2 linked regions of the Geobacter metallireducens GS-15 genome follow. The protein of the gene in region 2 interacts with the protein of the main gene of each other region in a pairwise test. Links are inferred from orthologs where the notes say so. Each region holds a gene or a part of one and is shown on either strand. Other genes may lie near its edges. The genes, in order: lpdA and GMET_RS00445.

What was found.
Region 1: the proteins of GMET_RS00445 (region 2) and lpdA interact in binary tests that used the Escherichia coli proteins (3 or more experiments, as listed by UniProt). The link is inferred for Geobacter metallireducens GS-15 from one-to-one orthologs.

Annotation. Positions count from the first base shown.
Region 1 is NC_007517.1:3,119,897-3,128,164, forward strand. What follows is about bases 2,611-5,543. They hold lpdA (dihydrolipoyl dehydrogenase), read right to left. Parts: upstream 4,828-5,543; coding sequence 3,394-4,827; downstream 2,611-3,393. Other genes in these bases: GMET_RS13850 (aconitate hydratase), read right to left, coding at 2,611-3,379; GMET_RS13860 (tetratricopeptide repeat protein), read right to left, coding at 4,890-5,543. In the rest of the region: GMET_RS13845 (sensor histidine kinase), read right to left, coding at 1-1,394; more of GMET_RS13850, read right to left, coding at 1,433-2,610; more of GMET_RS13860, read right to left, coding at 5,544-5,678; odhB (2-oxoglutarate dehydrogenase complex dihydrolipoyllysine-residue succinyltransferase), read right to left, coding at 5,668-6,924; GMET_RS13870 (glycogen/starch/alpha-glucan phosphorylase), read right to left, coding at 6,965-8,268. UniProt on the Escherichia coli protein: Lipoamide dehydrogenase is a component of the glycine cleavage system as well as of the alpha-ketoacid dehydrogenase complexes.
Region 2 is NC_007517.1:106,498-114,758, reverse strand. The notes cover bases 1-2,926. They hold GMET_RS00445 (ATP-dependent helicase), read left to right. Parts: upstream 1-312; coding sequence 313-2,541; downstream 2,542-2,926. Other genes in these bases: GMET_RS00440 (sigma 54-interacting transcriptional regulator), read right to left, coding at 2,683-2,926; GMET_RS00450 (methylated-DNA--[protein]-cysteine S-methyltransferase), read right to left, coding at 1-177. Outside these bases: more of GMET_RS00440, read right to left, coding at 2,927-4,158; GMET_RS00435 (amidohydrolase family protein), read left to right, coding at 4,446-5,450; GMET_RS00430 (acyl-[ACP]--phospholipid O-acyltransferase), read left to right, coding at 5,447-8,261. UniProt on the Escherichia coli protein: A helicase with DNA-dependent ATPase activity. Unwinds DNA duplexes with 3'-5' polarity. Translocates on single-stranded DNA with 3'-5' polarity. Initiates unwinding more efficiently from a nicked substrate than double-stranded DNA.

The sequences.
Region 1 (8,268 bases), 3.0 Mb from region 2 along the record:
TTCCAGGCATTGCCCAGAAGGTTTTCCAGGGCAACCCGCAGAAGCCCCGCATCGCCCGGCGCCATAACCCCGTCGGCAATACGGAAGGTCACGGAGCGGCCAGGATCGCCCCCCTGGAGATCCGCGGCGATTTCCCGGGCCATGGCGCCAAGATCGACGCTCTGGCGAACCAGTTCGCCGGCGCTCACCCGGGACAACTCGTGGAGATGGCCGATGAGCTCCTTCATCCGGTCACCGGCCTTGCATATCCGCATCAGGATCTGCATGCCGTTTTCGTCCAGGGAGCCGGCGTGCTCTTCCCTGAGGGTCCGGGTAAAGCCTTCAATGGTGTTCAGAGGCGCCCGAAGGTCGTGGGAAACCGAATAGGTGAACAATTCCAGCTCCTGGTTGACGGCCGCCAACTGGGAAGTCCTCTCGGCAACCCGCTGCTCCAGATCGGCATTGAGACGCCGAACCTCCTCCTCGACCCGCGCCCGCTCCCGTGCTTCCTCTTCGAGACGCCCCCTGGCCGTCTGGAGCTCGGCCGTCCGTTTTGCCACTTCGATCCGCAACAGCGCCGGCTGCCGCTGGAACAGGTAGGCAAGACTCCCCATCGCCAGGCTGACCAGGATAACCGTGGCGCCGTACCACACTATTCCCGAGCGCGTGAGCCATCCCCCCGACGGCGACACCGAGAGTACCCATTTCCCGTTGGGCACGTCGAAGGCAAACTCCACCGGATCTGCCAGGAGAGTCCCCCCCCCTTGGGCAACTACAATTTTTTCACCGCTGCCGGGATGGAGGCGGGATACCCGATACGCATAGCCGTTTTTTGCGAGAAGGTTCAGGTTGCTGGCGTCCATAAGGGTCCGCAGCCGGATGATGGCCGCCGTAAACCCCCAGAACCGCTCGCCTCCCCGGCCGTCGGAAAGGAACACCGCCTGCCGCCCCACAACCGCCTTCCCCCCCTGTTTGAGCTCGAAGGGACCATCGAGGGAAAGCCGGCGGGACTCGATGGCCCGCAGCGCTTCGAAGCTGCGAACAGGGTCCCGGAGGATGTCGAACCCGACGGCCTTTTCGTTGCCGGCAAGGGGGTAGACCTCGGTTATGACCCCCTCGGGCACCAGCTGGAGAGTGTCGATGCCGCCGTAGACCTTGATCATCTCCGCCGCCAGGGAGGCGAAATTCTCAATTCTGCCCTGTTGTCGGAGGATGGCGGCCAGGGCGTTGGTGGCCGACAGGGAGCGAAAAAGCTGATGATCAAGGGAATGGGCCGCGTTGGCGGCAATCTGGGACACGGTTTGGCGGTACTCCTGCTTCCGCTCGCGCGCCAGCTCGCCGGCAAGTACCGCGCCCATCCCCATGAAAAGCGAAAATACCAGCAGTGCCCATAGGGTCGCTCTGTTCAGACTCACCGGCTTGTGCTCCACGGCCCATCCATTCCCTTATGCCCTCACCCCTCCGTACCGCCTTTTTTCACAAAGTTCAGGGTCCCCCCGGCCAGAAGCTCCTGCCGCTGCCGGTCTGAGACCTCCAGAATGGTGACAATCTCCCGTCCGTCCACCCGCACCGGTATCTCTGCGGCGCCGGAGGCCACGAGCCGGCGCACATCGGGGAACACGAGGCGGTCCCCCTGCTTCACCAGGTCGTAGTCGGCGGGATTTCTGAACGTGAGGGGGAGGATGCCGAAGTTCACCAGGTTCGCCTTGTGGATCCGGGCGAAGCTCTTGACGATCTTGGCCCGGATGCCGAGATAGCGCGGCGCCAGGGCCGCATGCTCCCGGCTCGACCCCTGGCCGTAGTTCTCCCCGCCGATGACGACGCCGTTCCCCTTCTCCTTGGCCCGCTTGTGGAAATCGGGGTCCAGATGCTCGAAGACGAACTGGCTGATGGCCGGGATGTTGCTCCGGTAGGGGAGCACCTTATTCCCCGCAGGCATGATGGTGTCGGTGGAGATATTGTCCCCCACGGTGAGGATGACCTCCGCCTCCAAGGTCTCGGGGAGGGGATCGTAGTCGGGGAACGGGATGATGTTGGGGCCGGTGACGATCTCCACCCGCTTCGCCTCCTCGGGGGGGAGGGGGAAGATGATGCTGGAGTCGTCCAGGATGTAGTTCTCAGGGTTCTGGACGTTGGGCCACGGCATGAGGCCCTCCAGCTTGCGGGGGTCGGTGACCACGCCGAAGAGGCCGGCGGCGGCTGCCGTCTCGGGGGAGCAGAGGTAGACCAGATCGTTCTTCGTGCCGCTTCTCCCCGGGAAGTTGCGGGGGAAGGTGCGGAGGCTCACCTGATTGGTCCCCGGCGCTTGCCCCATGCCGATGCAGCCGAGGCACCCCGGCTGGTGGATCTGGGCGCCGGCCAGAAGCAACATCATGATCCCGCCTTGATCCGCCACGTTTTCCAGCACCTGGCGGCTCCCCGGGTTCACGTTGAAGGAGAGGTGGGGGGCGATGCGCCGGCCATCCAGGATGCGACAGACGGTCATGAGGTCCCGGAAGGCGGAGTTGGCGGAACTCCCCACCAGCACCTGGTCCACCTTCAACCCCTCGATGTCGGCCACCCGCACCACGTTGTCGGGGGATGACGGCCGGGCGATGAGGGGTTCCACCGTGGCGAGGTCAATCTCCTCGTACTCGTCGTAGGTGGCGTCGGGGTCGGCGGCAAGCTCCTGCCAGAGCTGGCCGCGCCCCTGGGCCTCCAGGAACTCGCGGGTCCGGTGGTCCGAGGGGAAGACGGAGGTGGTGGCCCCCAGTTCCGCCCCCATGTTGCCGATGATGGCCCGGTCCGTGGCCGAGAGGGTCGCCACGCCGGGGCCGTAGTACTCGATGATCTTCCCGACCCCCCCCTTCACCGTGTGGCGGCGGAGCATCTCCAGGATCACATCCTTGGCCGAGACCCAGGGCTGGAGCTCTCCCGTGAGCTTCACTCCCCAGATCTTCGGACAGGGGAGATGGAAGGGGTGCCCCGCCATGGCCAGTGAGACATCGAGCCCCCCGGCGCCGATGGCGATCATGGAAAGACCGGCGGCGGAGGTGGTGTGGGAGTCGGCCCCGAGCATGGTCTTGCCCGGCACGCCGAAGCGCTCCAGGTGCACCTGGTGGGAGACCCCGTTCCCCGGCTTGGAGACGTGGATGCCGAACCGCTGGGCCGCGGTCATGAGAAAGATGTGGTCGTCGGCGTTGCGGTTGTCGGTCTGGAGGAGGTTATGGTCGATGTACTGGGCCGCCAGCTCCACCTTCACCCGGTCGACCCCCATGGCGATGAACTCCAGCATGGCCATGGTGCCGGTGGCGTCCTGCAAGAGCGCGTGGTCGATCTTCAGGGCGATCTCGGTGCCCGGCTTAAGCTCGCCCTTCGCGAGGTGCGCTTCGAGGATCTTGGTTGCGAGATTTTTTCCCATGGGAACCTCCGTGTTCACGCATGTATCGCCCGTTTCTCCACATCCAGGGCCGCCTCCTTCATGGCCTCGGCCAGGGTCGGGTGGGCGTGGAAGGTCATGGCGATGTCGGCGGCGCTGCCGCCGTAGGTCATGACGGTAACCGCCTCGGCGATGACATCCGAGGCCCGGGGGCCGATGACGTGGATGCCGAGGACCCGGCCGGTGTCGGGGGTGGCGAGGATCTTCACGAACCCTTCGGTCTCGTCCATGCACTTGGCGCGGCCGTTGGCCATGAAGGGGAACTTCCCGACGCGGTACTCGACCCCCTCCGTTTTCAGCTCCTCCTCGGTCCGCCCCACGCCGGCCGCCTCGGGCCACGTATAAACGATACCAGGGATATAGGCGTAGTCCACCACCGACGCCTGGCCGGTGAGCCGCTCGGCAAAGACCTCCCCCTCCGCCATGGCCTTGTGGGCAAGCATGGGGCCGTGGATCAGGTCGCCGATGGCGTAAATCCCCCGAAGGGACGTCTGGTAGTTATCGTCCACGGCGATCCGTCCCGCCTCCAGCCGGACTCCCAATTCCTCCAGGCCGAGCCCCGCCGTGAGGGGACGCCGCCCCGCCGCCACCAGCACCCGGTCGCAGACGATCTCCTCCGTGGCCCCCCCCGCTTCCACGGTGACCGCTGCCTTCCCGTCACGCTTGGCAAAGCCGGTCACCTTGGTCTCCATCCGGAAGACGATCCCCTGCTTCTTCAGGGAGCCCATGAGGGTGTCGGCCACCTGACCGTCGGTGTTGGGAAGCATCTTCGGGAGCATCTCCACCACCGTAACCTGGCTTCCGAGCCGCCGCCAGACCGAGCCAAGCTCCAGGCCGACGTACCCCGCCCCCACCACCAGGAGATGCTCCGGCACCCGGTCGAAGGAGAGGGCTTCCCGGGCGCTCACCACCAGTTCACCGTCAAAGGGCATGAACGGAATCACCGCCGCCTCGCTTCCCGTTGCCAGAAGCACCCGCTTTCCCCTGAGGGTCTGCTTTTCCCGGTCCCCGGTCCCCGGTCCCTGGTCCCCGCCTTCAACGTCAACGCCGTGGGCTCCGTCCCGCTCGCCCGTGAGCCGGGCCGTCCCCTGCACCCGTGCAATCTTGTTCTTCTTGAAGAGGAAGGCGACGCCGTCGGTCAGCTTCTTCACCACGTCGTCCTTGCGGGCCATCATCCGGGCCAGGTCGAGCCGTGGCGGATCGATGGCTATGCCGTGGCCGGCGAACCTGTCCCTGGCCAGGGCGAAGAGTTCCGAGGAATCCAGGAGCGCCTTGCTGGGAATGCACCCCTCGTTGAGGCAGACCCCCCCCAGGGCGGACCGCTTCTCCACCACCGCGACGCTCATCCCCAGCTGGGCCGCGCGGATGGCGGCCACGTAGCCGCCAGGGCCGGCACCGATGACAATGAGGTCGTAAAGCTCTTCAGACATGGAATCCTCCCGGAATGATTGTGGTATCCGCTACTGAAATGGGAAACAGGCCGGCAGAAGAACTACTTTGCACCCGGCCGGTAGATGATTTCGAACGTCCCCCCTTGGATGCGGTTCCAGACCCCCTTGTCCGGAGAATACGCCGGATAGACCGGGGCAATCGCCTCCTTCAGGTGGGGCACGGAAAACCGGAGGCCGAACTCCCCCTGGTCAAGGATCACCCCCATCCCTTCAAGATGCGCTCCCCCATCGGCAGCGTCGCCCGAAGGCGCGGCACGGGGCGCCGTAATGAACGGCTCCAGGGAGCGGATCTCGGTGGGACGTCCCGGCAGGGCAACCAGCTGCCGGAGCACGTCGCGGGCTCCCCCGCTCCCCTGGCGGGAGGCCTTGCCGAGCCACTCCATGGCTGCCACCTTGTCGACCGGAACCCCATCGCCGGAGAGAAGGAGGAGACCATAGGCGTACTGGGCCTCGGCATCGCCACCAGCCGCAGCCCTGGCGATCCAGCGGGCGGCTTCCTTCTGGTCCTGCTTCACTCCCGCACCTTCGTGGTAGAGGGTGCCCAGGAAGTACTGGGCCCGCACGTGTCCCCGCTCCGCGGCGATCCTCATGAACCGGACCGATTCCGCGGGATTGCGCGCAACGCCCGTGCCATCGAGAAACATCAGGGCAAGCCGGAAAGCGGCGCCGGCGTCACCCCTCTGCGCCGCTCCCCTGGTCCGGGCAAACTCCTGTGCCGCAGGTGTTTTGCCATTCCTGCCGACCCGGGCCGATGCCGACGGATCAGGAGCGGCCAGGAGAAGGGCCGCCAGCAGTGAGCAGGTCCCTGCGGCGGTCAATCTACCCTTCAAGGAAGAGTTCCTCGGGCTCTTCCACATACTCCTTCACCTTCTTCAGGAACCCGACCGCCTCGCGGCCGTCGATGATCCGGTGGTCGTAGGAGAGGGCCAGGTACATCATGGGACGTATGACGATCTGGCCGTCGCGGACCACGGGGCGCTCCTGGACGGCGTGCATGCCGAGGACGCCGCTCTGGGGCGGGTTGAGAATGGGAGTGGAGAGGAGCGAGCCGTAGACCCCGCCGTTGGAGATGGTGAAAGTCCCCCCCTGGAGATCCGACAGCTCCAGCCGGTTGGCCTTGGTCTTTTCCGCGAACCCGGCGATGGTCGTCTCGATCTCGGCAAAGGAGAGCCGGTCGGCGTCCCGGAGCACCGGCACCACGAGCCCCTTCTCGGCCCCAATGGCGATGCCGATATGGTAGTAGTGGTGGAAGACGATGTCATCCCCCTCGATGGAGCCGTTCACCGCCGGATACTCCTTCAGGGCCTCCACGCACGCCTTCACGAAGAACGACATGAAACCGAGGGAGACGCCGTGCTTCTTCTGGAAATGCTCCTTGTACTTCTTCCGCAGTTCCATCACCCGGCCCAGATCCGCCTCGTTGAACGTGGTGAGCATGGCGGTCTGCTGCCGGGCCACCAGGAGCCGCTCGGCGATCCGTTTGCGGATGGGGGTCATCGGCGAGCGCGTAACGCGCTCTGCCGCGGGGACCGGGGACCGGGGACCGGGGACCGGCTCAAAAGCAAATTCTTTCTGCTTACCCCCAACCGCCGCCGCTTCACCCGATTTCACCGCAGCATCCTTCGGCACTTCCCCGCCTTTCCCGGTCCCCGGTCCCCGGTCCCCCGTCCCGGCTGTCAAGTCCCTGGTCCCGGCCGTTAAGAGATCATCCACCGTCACCCGCCCGCCCCGGCCGCTTCCATGGACAGTTTCCGGCTTAATCCCCAGCTCCTGGGCAATCTTGCGAACCGCCGGCGACAGTGGAGGCACCTCCTTGCCTTTCCCGGTCCCCGGTCCCCGGTCCCCGGTCCCGGCTTCTATAATGCCGATGACGGAGCCGATCTTCACCGTGGCCCCTTCCGGCACCATGATGGTGAGCACACCGTCGGCCCCGGCGTCGATCTCCATGGTGATCTTGTCGGTCTCGATCTCGCAGACCGGCTCGTCCTTCCGGACCGCCTCGCCGTTCTTTTTCAGCCACTTCCCCACCAGTGCCTCGTAGACCGATTCGCCCACTGACGGAACCTTTATTTCCATAGGGGACACCTCTCTCTCACATTACAAAAAGCAGGTCCGGTTACCTTGCAGCAAGTACCGGCACAGGCTGGAGCCCCCAGATACCGTCGTTGTACTCCCGGATGGTCCGGTCGGTGGAGAACTTGCCACTGGAGGCGCTGTTGATGATGCTCATACGGGCCCACTGCTCCCGGTCCCGGTAGGCGGCGGCGACCCTCTGCTGGGCGTTGACGTAGCTGCGGAAGTCGGCGGCGACCATCCAGGGATCATGGGGACTGGTGATTGCACCGATGATCGGATCGAAGATCCCCGGCTCGAACAGGTTGAAGTGGCCAAACGCCAGCAGGTTCATTACCCGCCCGAGATCAGCGTCGGCTTCAATGATGGCACCGGGGTCGTACCCCCTGCGCGCCGCCTCCACCTCCTCGGCGGTGAGACCGAACATGAAGAAATTTGCGTCCCCCACCTCTTCCCGGATTTCGATATTGGCTCCATCGAGGGTGCCGATGGTCAGGGCGCCGTTCATCATGAACTTCATGTTGCCGGTGCCCGATGCCTCCTTGCCGGCGGTGGAAATCTGCTCCGACAAGTCGGTGCCGGGACAGACGACCTCCATGGCCGTTACCCGGTAGTTGGGGAGGAACGCCACTTTGAGCCGGTCCCCCACCTGGGGGTCGGCGTTCACCACCTGGGCCACGTTGCTGGTGAGCTTGATGATGAGCTTAGCCATGAAGTAGCCGGGGGCCGCCTTGCCGCCGATGAGGACGCACCGGTTGGTCCACCCCTCGGTGTCGCCGCGCTTGATCCGGTCATAGAGATGGATGACGTGGAGGATGTTGAGGAGCTGGCGCTTGTACTCGTGGATCCGCTTCACCTGCACGTCGAAGAGGGCCTCCGGGTCGAAGGCGACACAGCACTTGTCCAGAACCATGGCCGCCAGCCGCTCCTTGTTGGCCCGCTTCACCTCCCGCCACTTCTCCCGGAAGCCGGGATCGTCGGCGAAAGCGGCGATCTTCCCGATCCGGGAGAGGTCTGAAACCCAGCCGTCGCCGATGGTCTCGGTTATGAGCCGGCTCAGGCCCGGATTGCACCAGGCGAGCCAGCGGCGTGGCGTGACCCCGTTGGTCTTGTTGTTGAATTTGTGGGGCCAGAGCTCATGGAAGTCCCGGAAGAGCCCCTGGGCAAGGAGCTGGGAGTGGAGGGCGGCGACCCCGTTAACGGAAAAGCTGCCGACAATGGCCAGGTAGGCCATCCGGACCTGGGGCACCGGCCCCTCCTCGATGAGGGACATGCGCCGGAGCCGCTCATGGTCGCCGGGCCAGCGGCTGGCGACCTCGGCCAGGAAGCGGGCGTTGATCTCCAGGA
Region 2 (8,261 bases):
GGCGTCCAGCTGCCGGCGCAGCTCCGCAAAGAGGGGATGATCCTGGTCGTGCATCCGGTCTCCGGCATCCGCCGGCACGTACTTCTGATCCGTGAACCAGAGCCCGCTCAGTTCGTCCCCCTCCGCCAGCGCCACCATGTCGCCCAACGGGGTCTTGATGGTGCAGTACCGTTTCATCGTGGCTCCTCCTCGAATCCATGGCTGATGGATATTTAACCTGGCAACTATACCACAAACATTCTTGACTAAATTCCCCCGGGCCGTAAATATGGGCCGTTGATCCAAGTCTCCACTGTGTGAAAAGGTACTCCCATGGACCTTCTGAAAAATCTCAACCCGCCCCAGAAGGAGGCGGTTCTCCACGGCGAGGGGCCGCTCCTGGTTCTGGCCGGAGCCGGATCCGGCAAGACCCGGGTCATCGTCCACCGTATCGCTCACCTGATCTGCAACCTCGGCGTCCCCCCGTGGCAGATTCTGGCGGTTACCTTCACCAACAAGGCCGCCGGCGAGATGCGGGAGCGGGTGGAGCGGCTCGTGGGAGCCGGCGAGGCTCCCCTCATCGCCACCTTCCACTCCACCTGCGCCCGGTTCCTGCGCCGCGATATCCACCACCTGGGGTATGACTCCTCCTTCGCTATCTACGACGACAAGGACGCGGAAAAGCTTCTGAAGGAGGTGATCGCCGGCCTCGGCCTGGACGAGAAACGCTTCCCGGCCCGCTCCTTTGCCGCCGCCATCGACGACTGCAAGAACCGGGGCATCCCCCCCGGGGAGATCCCCACCGGCGACTACACCGGCGAGATGCTGGCCCGGGTCTACGGCGCCTACCAGGAGCGGCTGAAGAAGTGCAACGCCCTGGACTTCGGCGATCTCCTCATGCTGACGGTCCGTCTCTTAGAAGAGCACCCCGAGGTGCTGGCCCGCTACCGGGACAAATATCGCTGGATCCTTGTGGACGAGTATCAGGATACGAACCCGATTCAGTACCGGCTCGTGCGGCTTCTGGCCGGGGAGCGGCGCAACCTCTGCGTGGTGGGGGACGATGACCAGTCAATCTATCGGTGGCGGGGGGCCGACATCCGGAACATCCTCGACTTCGAGAAGGATTTTCCCGGCGTGGTCACAGTTAAGCTGGAGCAGAACTACCGTTCCACCCAAAACATCCTGGCCGCGGCCGGGGCCGTGGTGGCCAAAAACCGCGGCCGCAAGGCCAAGACCCTCTGGAGCGAGAACCCGGCCGGCGAGGCCATTGTCTACCGGCGCCTCTCCGACGAGCGGGAGGAGGCCCGCTTCGTCTGCCGGGAGGTGGAGAAGCATGTGCGGCGCGGCGGGGATCTGCGGGACGTGGCGGTCTTCTACCGGACCAACGCCCAGTCCCGGGTCATCGAGGACGCCATGGTGGCCGACGGGATTCCCTACCACATGGTGGGGGGGATGCGGTTCTACGAGCGGATGGAGGTAAAGGACATCCTCGCCTACCTGAAGGTCCTCGTGAACCCCGCCGACGAGGTGTCCCTCAAGCGGATCATCAACGTCCCGGCCCGGGGTATCGGCCACGCCACCGTGGACAAGGTGGCGGAGCTGGCATTCCGCAAGGGGATCATTCTCTACGACGCCTTCAGCGAGGCGTCCACCAGCGGACTCCTCTCCACCGGCCCCCGGGGGAAAATCGCCGGCTTCATGGCACTCATGGAGCAGTTTGCCGGCCTCGCCGGCACGGTACCCCTGTCGGAGCTCGCCTCCCGCATCATCGACGGGACCGGCTACGCCGCCAAACTGAAGGAAGAGCGGAGCGACGAGGCCCAGGACCGCCTCGACAACCTCCAGGAACTCTGTTCCGCCATGGAGGAGTTCGAGCGAACGAGCGACGAGAAGACCCTGGCCGCCTTCCTGGAGCAGGTGGCCCTCGTGTCGGATCTGGAGCGGGGCGAGGGGAAGCGGGAATCGGCCACCCTCATGACCCTCCACGCGGCCAAGGGGCTCGAATTCCCAGTGGTATTCATGATCGGAATGGAGGAGAAGCTTTTCCCACACGTCCGCTCCCTGGACGACCCCGAGGCCATGGAGGAGGAGCGGCGCCTCTGCTACGTGGGGATGACCCGGGCGAGGGAGCGGCTGATCCTCACCAACGCCCGCCGCCGGCGACTCTTCGGCCAGGACCAGGTGAACATGTCGTCCCGCTTCATCGCCGACGTTCCCCGGGATCTCCTGGATCTGGAAGACGAGTACCAGTCCTCCTTCGGCTTCGGCGCAGGACGGGGGCTGGAGCGGGAGACAACAGCCGCCGAACCGACGCGCCACAACCTGGCGAGCATCTTCGAAACGGAGATCGAGCCCGATTTCGACGACATCGAGGTGATCCCCGACGAGCCCGAGGACGGCGGCATCTGGCTCGGCATGAAGGTGCGCCACGGCAAGTTCGGCGTCGGCGTCATCCGCAAGATCGAGGGGAAGGGGGACGACCAGAAGGTGATCGTCTGGTTCAACTCCGTGGGGCCGAAGAAGCTGTTGGTGCGGTTTGCAGGGTTGGAGCGGGTTTGATCGCGGCCGTATTCAGGCCATCTTTGGCCGGTTCTCAATCGCACAATCCTCGACGTAGCGCTGCTACGCCTGCGGTTGTACTCATTCGGCCCGACCAAATCTGACCTAAATCCATCCGCGATTTGATTTTTTTGTTTGATATCACTCCCCTGCTTGCTGCAGATACTTCTTCACCGTCCGCCGGTCCAGGTTGGCCCGGCGGGCCACCTCCTCGTAGGTGTCGTGCCGCTCGTACAGGATGCGGCAGTAGCCGGCCAGAAGCCCCTGGGCATCGAGCCCCCCCGCCGCCACGTCCGCCAGGAACTGCTCCGTCACGCCGGACGGCGCCCCTTTCTCTTCCCCCCGGTAATGTCCCGTCACCAGTACCCGCCGCACCGCCTGCTCCAGCTCCCGCACGTTTCCCGGCCAGTGGTATCCCTTTCCCGTTTCCCGTTCGATGGCCTTGCGCAATAGCTGCACCTCCCGCTTCGGCGCGGTCCCGGTCAGGCGCGTGAGGATTCCCGCCACCAGCTCCCCCAGCTCGTCGGGGCATTCCTGGAGCCGCTGCCGCAGGGGTGGGATGGTGATGACGTCGGAACAGAGGCGGTAGTAGAAGTCGTCCCGGAACTCCCCCTGCTCCCGCAGGCGGGTCAGGTCCCGGTTGGTGGCGGCGATGACCCGGCCGCTGAAGCGGAGCCGCTGGTGGCTCCCCACCGGCGAGAAGCTCCGCTCCTGGAGCACCTGGAGGAGCTTCACCTGCACCGGCAGCGGCACCTCGCCGATCTCGTCCAGGAAGATGGCGCCGTGGGGGGTGCAGCGGCTGAAGACCCCCTCATGGTGATCGATGGCGCCGGTGAAGGCCCCCTTCCGGTGGCCGAAGAGCTCCGACTCCAGGACCCCCTCCGGGTACTGGGAGAGGTTCACCGCCAGGAAGTTGCGGGTGAAGCTTTCGCTGAACCGGCCGGTTTTCGGGTCGAAGGGGATGAAGCCCGACCGGCCGATGGCCGCGGCTGCGGCCCCCTTGCCGGTGCCGGTCTCCCCGAGGATGAGTACGGAGAAGTCCTCCATCCGGTCCCAGAGGTACTGGTCGAACCACCGGATGTTGTGGGTGAAGAGGGTCTGCCAGAGGTGTTCCCGCACCCGGCGCAGCGACGGGCTGGAACCGGCGAGCCCTTCCCGGATGAAGTAGAAGGCCCGCCGGAGCTGGTAGAAGAGGCCCAGGTAGCGGCGGCTTTCCGTCTCGGAGAAGCCCGCCTCCGCGAAGGCGGCCTGGAAGCCGCCGGCAAAGGGGACGGGGCAGGGGGAGTCGCCGCCGACGGCCTGCTCCCGGATCAGGCGGTCGAAGGAGTCCAGGAACCGATGAAAGAGATCGAAGAGGAGCACAGTCCGGACCGTTTCCCGGTCGGCAGCCGGCAGGCGGTGGTGGTTGCCCCGCAGTTCCCGCTGCAGGACGGCCGTCCGTTCGGCCACCCGGGCAATGATGGCGGCAAGCACTCCGCCCCGGTCACCGGCACCAGTTCCCGCCAGGAGCAGGTCCAGTTCGTCGCGGCTCTCGCCAAAGGGATTGAGGAAGGCGGCCCGGGCCACCTTGGCAAAAAAATCCCGCTCCGTCGCCAGTATTGTCTCGATAGCTTTCATACATTCGATGTATAGTTGCCATTCATAAAATGTCAATCACGATTTGCCGCTAATCAGCAGGAGCGATTGCCGTCTGACTGCAACAATCCAGAATCATTGGCAATCTCAGGCGGTAGCCGACTTGGCATGTTATCGGCAATCTTCTGAGCAGAAACCATTGTTCGGGAGGTTGCCATGTTCACCCCACTTGCCCTATTGTTGATGAGCGCCGTTGCCGCCGCCCCGGTCTTCACTGCCATGACCGTAAAGACCATCACCGACTGCCGCATGAACCACCGGAGCCGGAAATGACCGTCATCGACATTCACTGCCATGCCGCCGGCATCGGCGCCGGTGACAGCGGCTGCTTCATCTCCCCGAAGCTTCGCCGGAGCTGGAAGTACCGCTTCTACCTCAAATCCTTCGGCGTGACCAATGCGGACTTGGAGCGGGAGGGTGATAGCCTGGTGCTCCGGCGTATTTCGGAGCGGCTCACCGCTTCGTCCCAGGTCCAGCAGGCCGTGGTGCTGGCCATGGATGGCGTGGTGGACGGCAGCGGCCAGTTGGATCGGGACCGGACCGAGATGTACATTCCCAATGAGTTCCTGGCCCGGGAGTGCCGCCGCTACCCGAACCTCCTCTTCGGCGCCAGCGTCAACCCCCAGCGCCCCGACGCCTTGGAGCGCCTCGACGCCGCTGCCGCCGCCGGAGCGGTGCTCGTGAAGTGGCTCCCCTCCATCCAGGGGACCGACCCTGCGGATCGGTGCCTCGTTCCCTTCTATCGCCACCTGGCCCAGCTGGGGCTTCCGCTTCTGACCCACACCGGCCTTGAGGAGTCATTCACCCTGGCCGACAACGCCCTGGCCGACCCGGCGCGTCTCCGGCTCCCCCTGGAAGAGGGGGTGACTGTCATTGCCGCCCACTGCGCCACCAGCGGACAAAGCCACGGGGAGTCGAACCTGGCGCGCCTCCTTCCACTCTTTGCCCAATTCCCGAACCTCTACGCCGACATCTCGGCCCTCACCCAGCTGAACCGACTGGGGCACCTGGAGCGGGTCCTGGCGCACCGGGACATTCACGGCCGGCTCCTCTACGGCACCGACATGCCCCTGCCTGCCACGGGGCTCACCTCCCCCTGGTTCCACCTCCTCCGGCTCGGGCCGCTGGAGGCCCGGCGGTTGGCCGTCATCGGTAACCCCTGGGATCAGGATGTGGCCCTGAAGCTGGCCCTGGGGATGCCAGAGGAGATCCTGTTCCGGGCCGCAGGCGTACTCGGGATCGCTGACACCATCAAACACCGGAGCTTCCCATGAATACCACCGAACCGACCACCCTACCCGTCTCCTTCCGCCGCCTGAACCTGGCCCAGGCCCTGGGGGCGCTGAACGACAACCTCATCAAACTGATCATCGTCTTCTACCTCATCGGCCGCTACGGCCGGGAGGAGGCCGGCACCATTGCCGCCATGGGGAGCGCCGCCTTCGTTGCGCCGTTTCTCCTCTTCTCGGCCCTGGCCGGTTCCCTGGCCGACCGCTTTCCCAAGGGGCGGATCGTGGTGGGGGTCAAGGCGCTGGAAGTGGGGATCGCCCTCCTGGCCGTGAGTGGTCTCTTCCTGGCCTCCCCTCCACTTCTCTATGGGGCGGTCTTTCTCCTGGGTACCCACAGCGCCCTCTTCGCTCCGGCTAAGTACGGGGTGGTGCCGGAGCTGGTCCCCCGGGAGGGGCTCTCGAAAGCCAACAGCCTCTTGGAGATGGCTTCCTTTCTCGCCATCGTCGGGGGGACTGCTCTGGCCCCCTTCCTCGTGCAGCTGGCAGGGGGGCGCCACGGCGTGGCTCTTCTGGCGGGGGTGGCCATTGCCGTGGCCGGGCTTCTCATCGCCCGCACCCTCCCCCCGACACCGGCCGTGGCCCCGGACCGGGCGATTTCCTTCTTGCCGACCAGCTACTGGCGCACCCTCCGGAGCCTGAAACGCGACGGCTATCTCCTCCTGGCGGTGATCGGCGCCGCCTACTTCCTCTTTGTGAGGGCCTTCTGTCAGCTGAATCTCCTCCCCTACGGCATGAAGATCCTCGCCCTCTCCGAAGAGCAGAGCGGCTACCTCTTCCTGGCCGCTGCCATCGGCATCGGCGCCGGGTCACTCTGGGCCGGCCGGCTCTCCGGGCGCACCGTGGAGTTCGGCGTGGTCCCCATCGGGGCCGTGGGGCTCACCGTCTGCTCCTTCGTCCTGGCCATGATGCCGGCGAGCCTGTGGGCGGTCCTGGCCGTGGTGGCTCTCTTCGGCGTCAGCGCCGGCCTCTTCATCGTGCCGCTCCAGTCCTTCATTCAGCTGCGGGCACCGGCGGACCGGCGGGGGGAGGTCCTGGCCGCCTCGTCGTTCCTGAGCTGGGTCGGGGTGCTTCTGGCCTCGGGGCTCCTCTGGGTCCTCTCGGGCCCCCTGGGGTTCTCCCCCGGCAGCTGCTTCACGGTTCTCGGGGCGATCACCCTCGTCCTCACGGCCGTCACCCTCCGGGTCCTCCCCGATTTCCTCCTCCGCTTCATCGCCTTGGCGGTCATGCGGATCCGCTACCGGGTGACCACCATCGACGACCGCCACGTGCCGGTGGAAGGGGGGGCGTTGTTGGTGGCGAACCACGTCTCCTGGCTCGACGCCCTCATCCTCCTCGCCACCCAGCAGCGGCGGATCCGCTTCGTCATGGAACGGGAGATCTACAGCGCTCCCGGCCTCAAGCAGCTCTGCGCCCTCATGGGGGTGATCCCGGTTTCGTCCCGGGACGGGAAAAGGGGCCTCCTGGAGTTCATCGCCACCGCCCGCAAGGCCCTGGACGACGGCTACCTGGTCTGCATCTTCGCCGAGGGGGAGATCACCCGCACCGGCATGCTGAACCGGTTCAAGGGGGGCTTCGAGCACATCGTCAAGGGGACGAGCCACCCCATCATCCCGGTCTACATCGGCGGCGCCTGGGGGAGCGCCCTCTCCTACGCCCACGGCAGGCTCCTCTCCCGCCTCCCCTCCCTCATCCCCTACCGGGTGACGGTCCTCTTCGGCGCGCCCGTGCCGGCCGGGAGCACCCCCCACGACGTGCGCCGGGCCGTGATGGAGCTTTCCGCGGCCTGGTTCGAGGCCCGCAAGCCCCGACGCCGCGCCCTGGGGGAGCTCTTCGCCGAGACGGCCCGGGAGAACTGGCACCGCCTTGCCATGGCTGACACCGGGGGCCGGGAGCTGACTTACGGCAGGGCCCTCACCGGCGCCGTGGCCCTGGCGGCGAAGCTGAAGGACGCAACTCCCGGCCAGGAGATGGTCGGTGTCTGCCTCCCCCCCACCGTGGGGGGCGCCCTGGTGAACCTTGCCCTCACCCTGAACGGCATCGTGCCGGTGAACCTGAACTACACCGCCTCGCCGGAGGGTATCCGCTCGGCCTTGGCCCAGTGCGCCATTACGACCACCATCACCTCCCGCGTCTTCCTGGAGAAGCTCGGCACCCTGCCGGAATTTCCCGGTGTCCTCTACGTGGAGGACCTCCTCGCCGGCCTCACCGACGGCGACAAGCGCCGGGCGTTTCTCACGGCCCGCTTCCTCCCGCTTCGCACCTTCGCCCGCCCCGCCGGGTTCGATGCCGACCGCCTCGCCACGGTGATCTTTTCCTCCGGGAGCACCGGGGAGCCCAAGGGGGTCATGCTCTCCCACCACAACATCCTCTCCAACCTGGAGGCGCTCCGGATGGTCTTTCGCGCCACCCAGCGGGACAACATCTGCTCGGCTCTCCCCTTCTTCCACTCCCTGGGGTTCACCGGCACCCTCTGGCTCCCGCTCCTCTCGGGCTTCTCGGCGGTCTACCACACCAACCCCCTGGACGGCGAAACCATCGCCAAAACCGTGCGGGAGCGGCAGTCGACCCTCCTCATCGCCACCCCCACCTTCCTCATGGCCTACCTGCGGCGAGCCAAAAAGGAGGACTTTGCCACCCTGCGCCTCGTCATCACCGGCGCCGAGAAACTGAAGCCGAAGCTGGCCGACACCTTCCAGGAGAAGTTCGGCATCCGCCCCATGGAGGGGTACGGCGCCACGGAGCTGTCGCCGGTCATCTCCCTGTCGCTTCCCGACGTGGAGGTCAACGGGGTCCGCC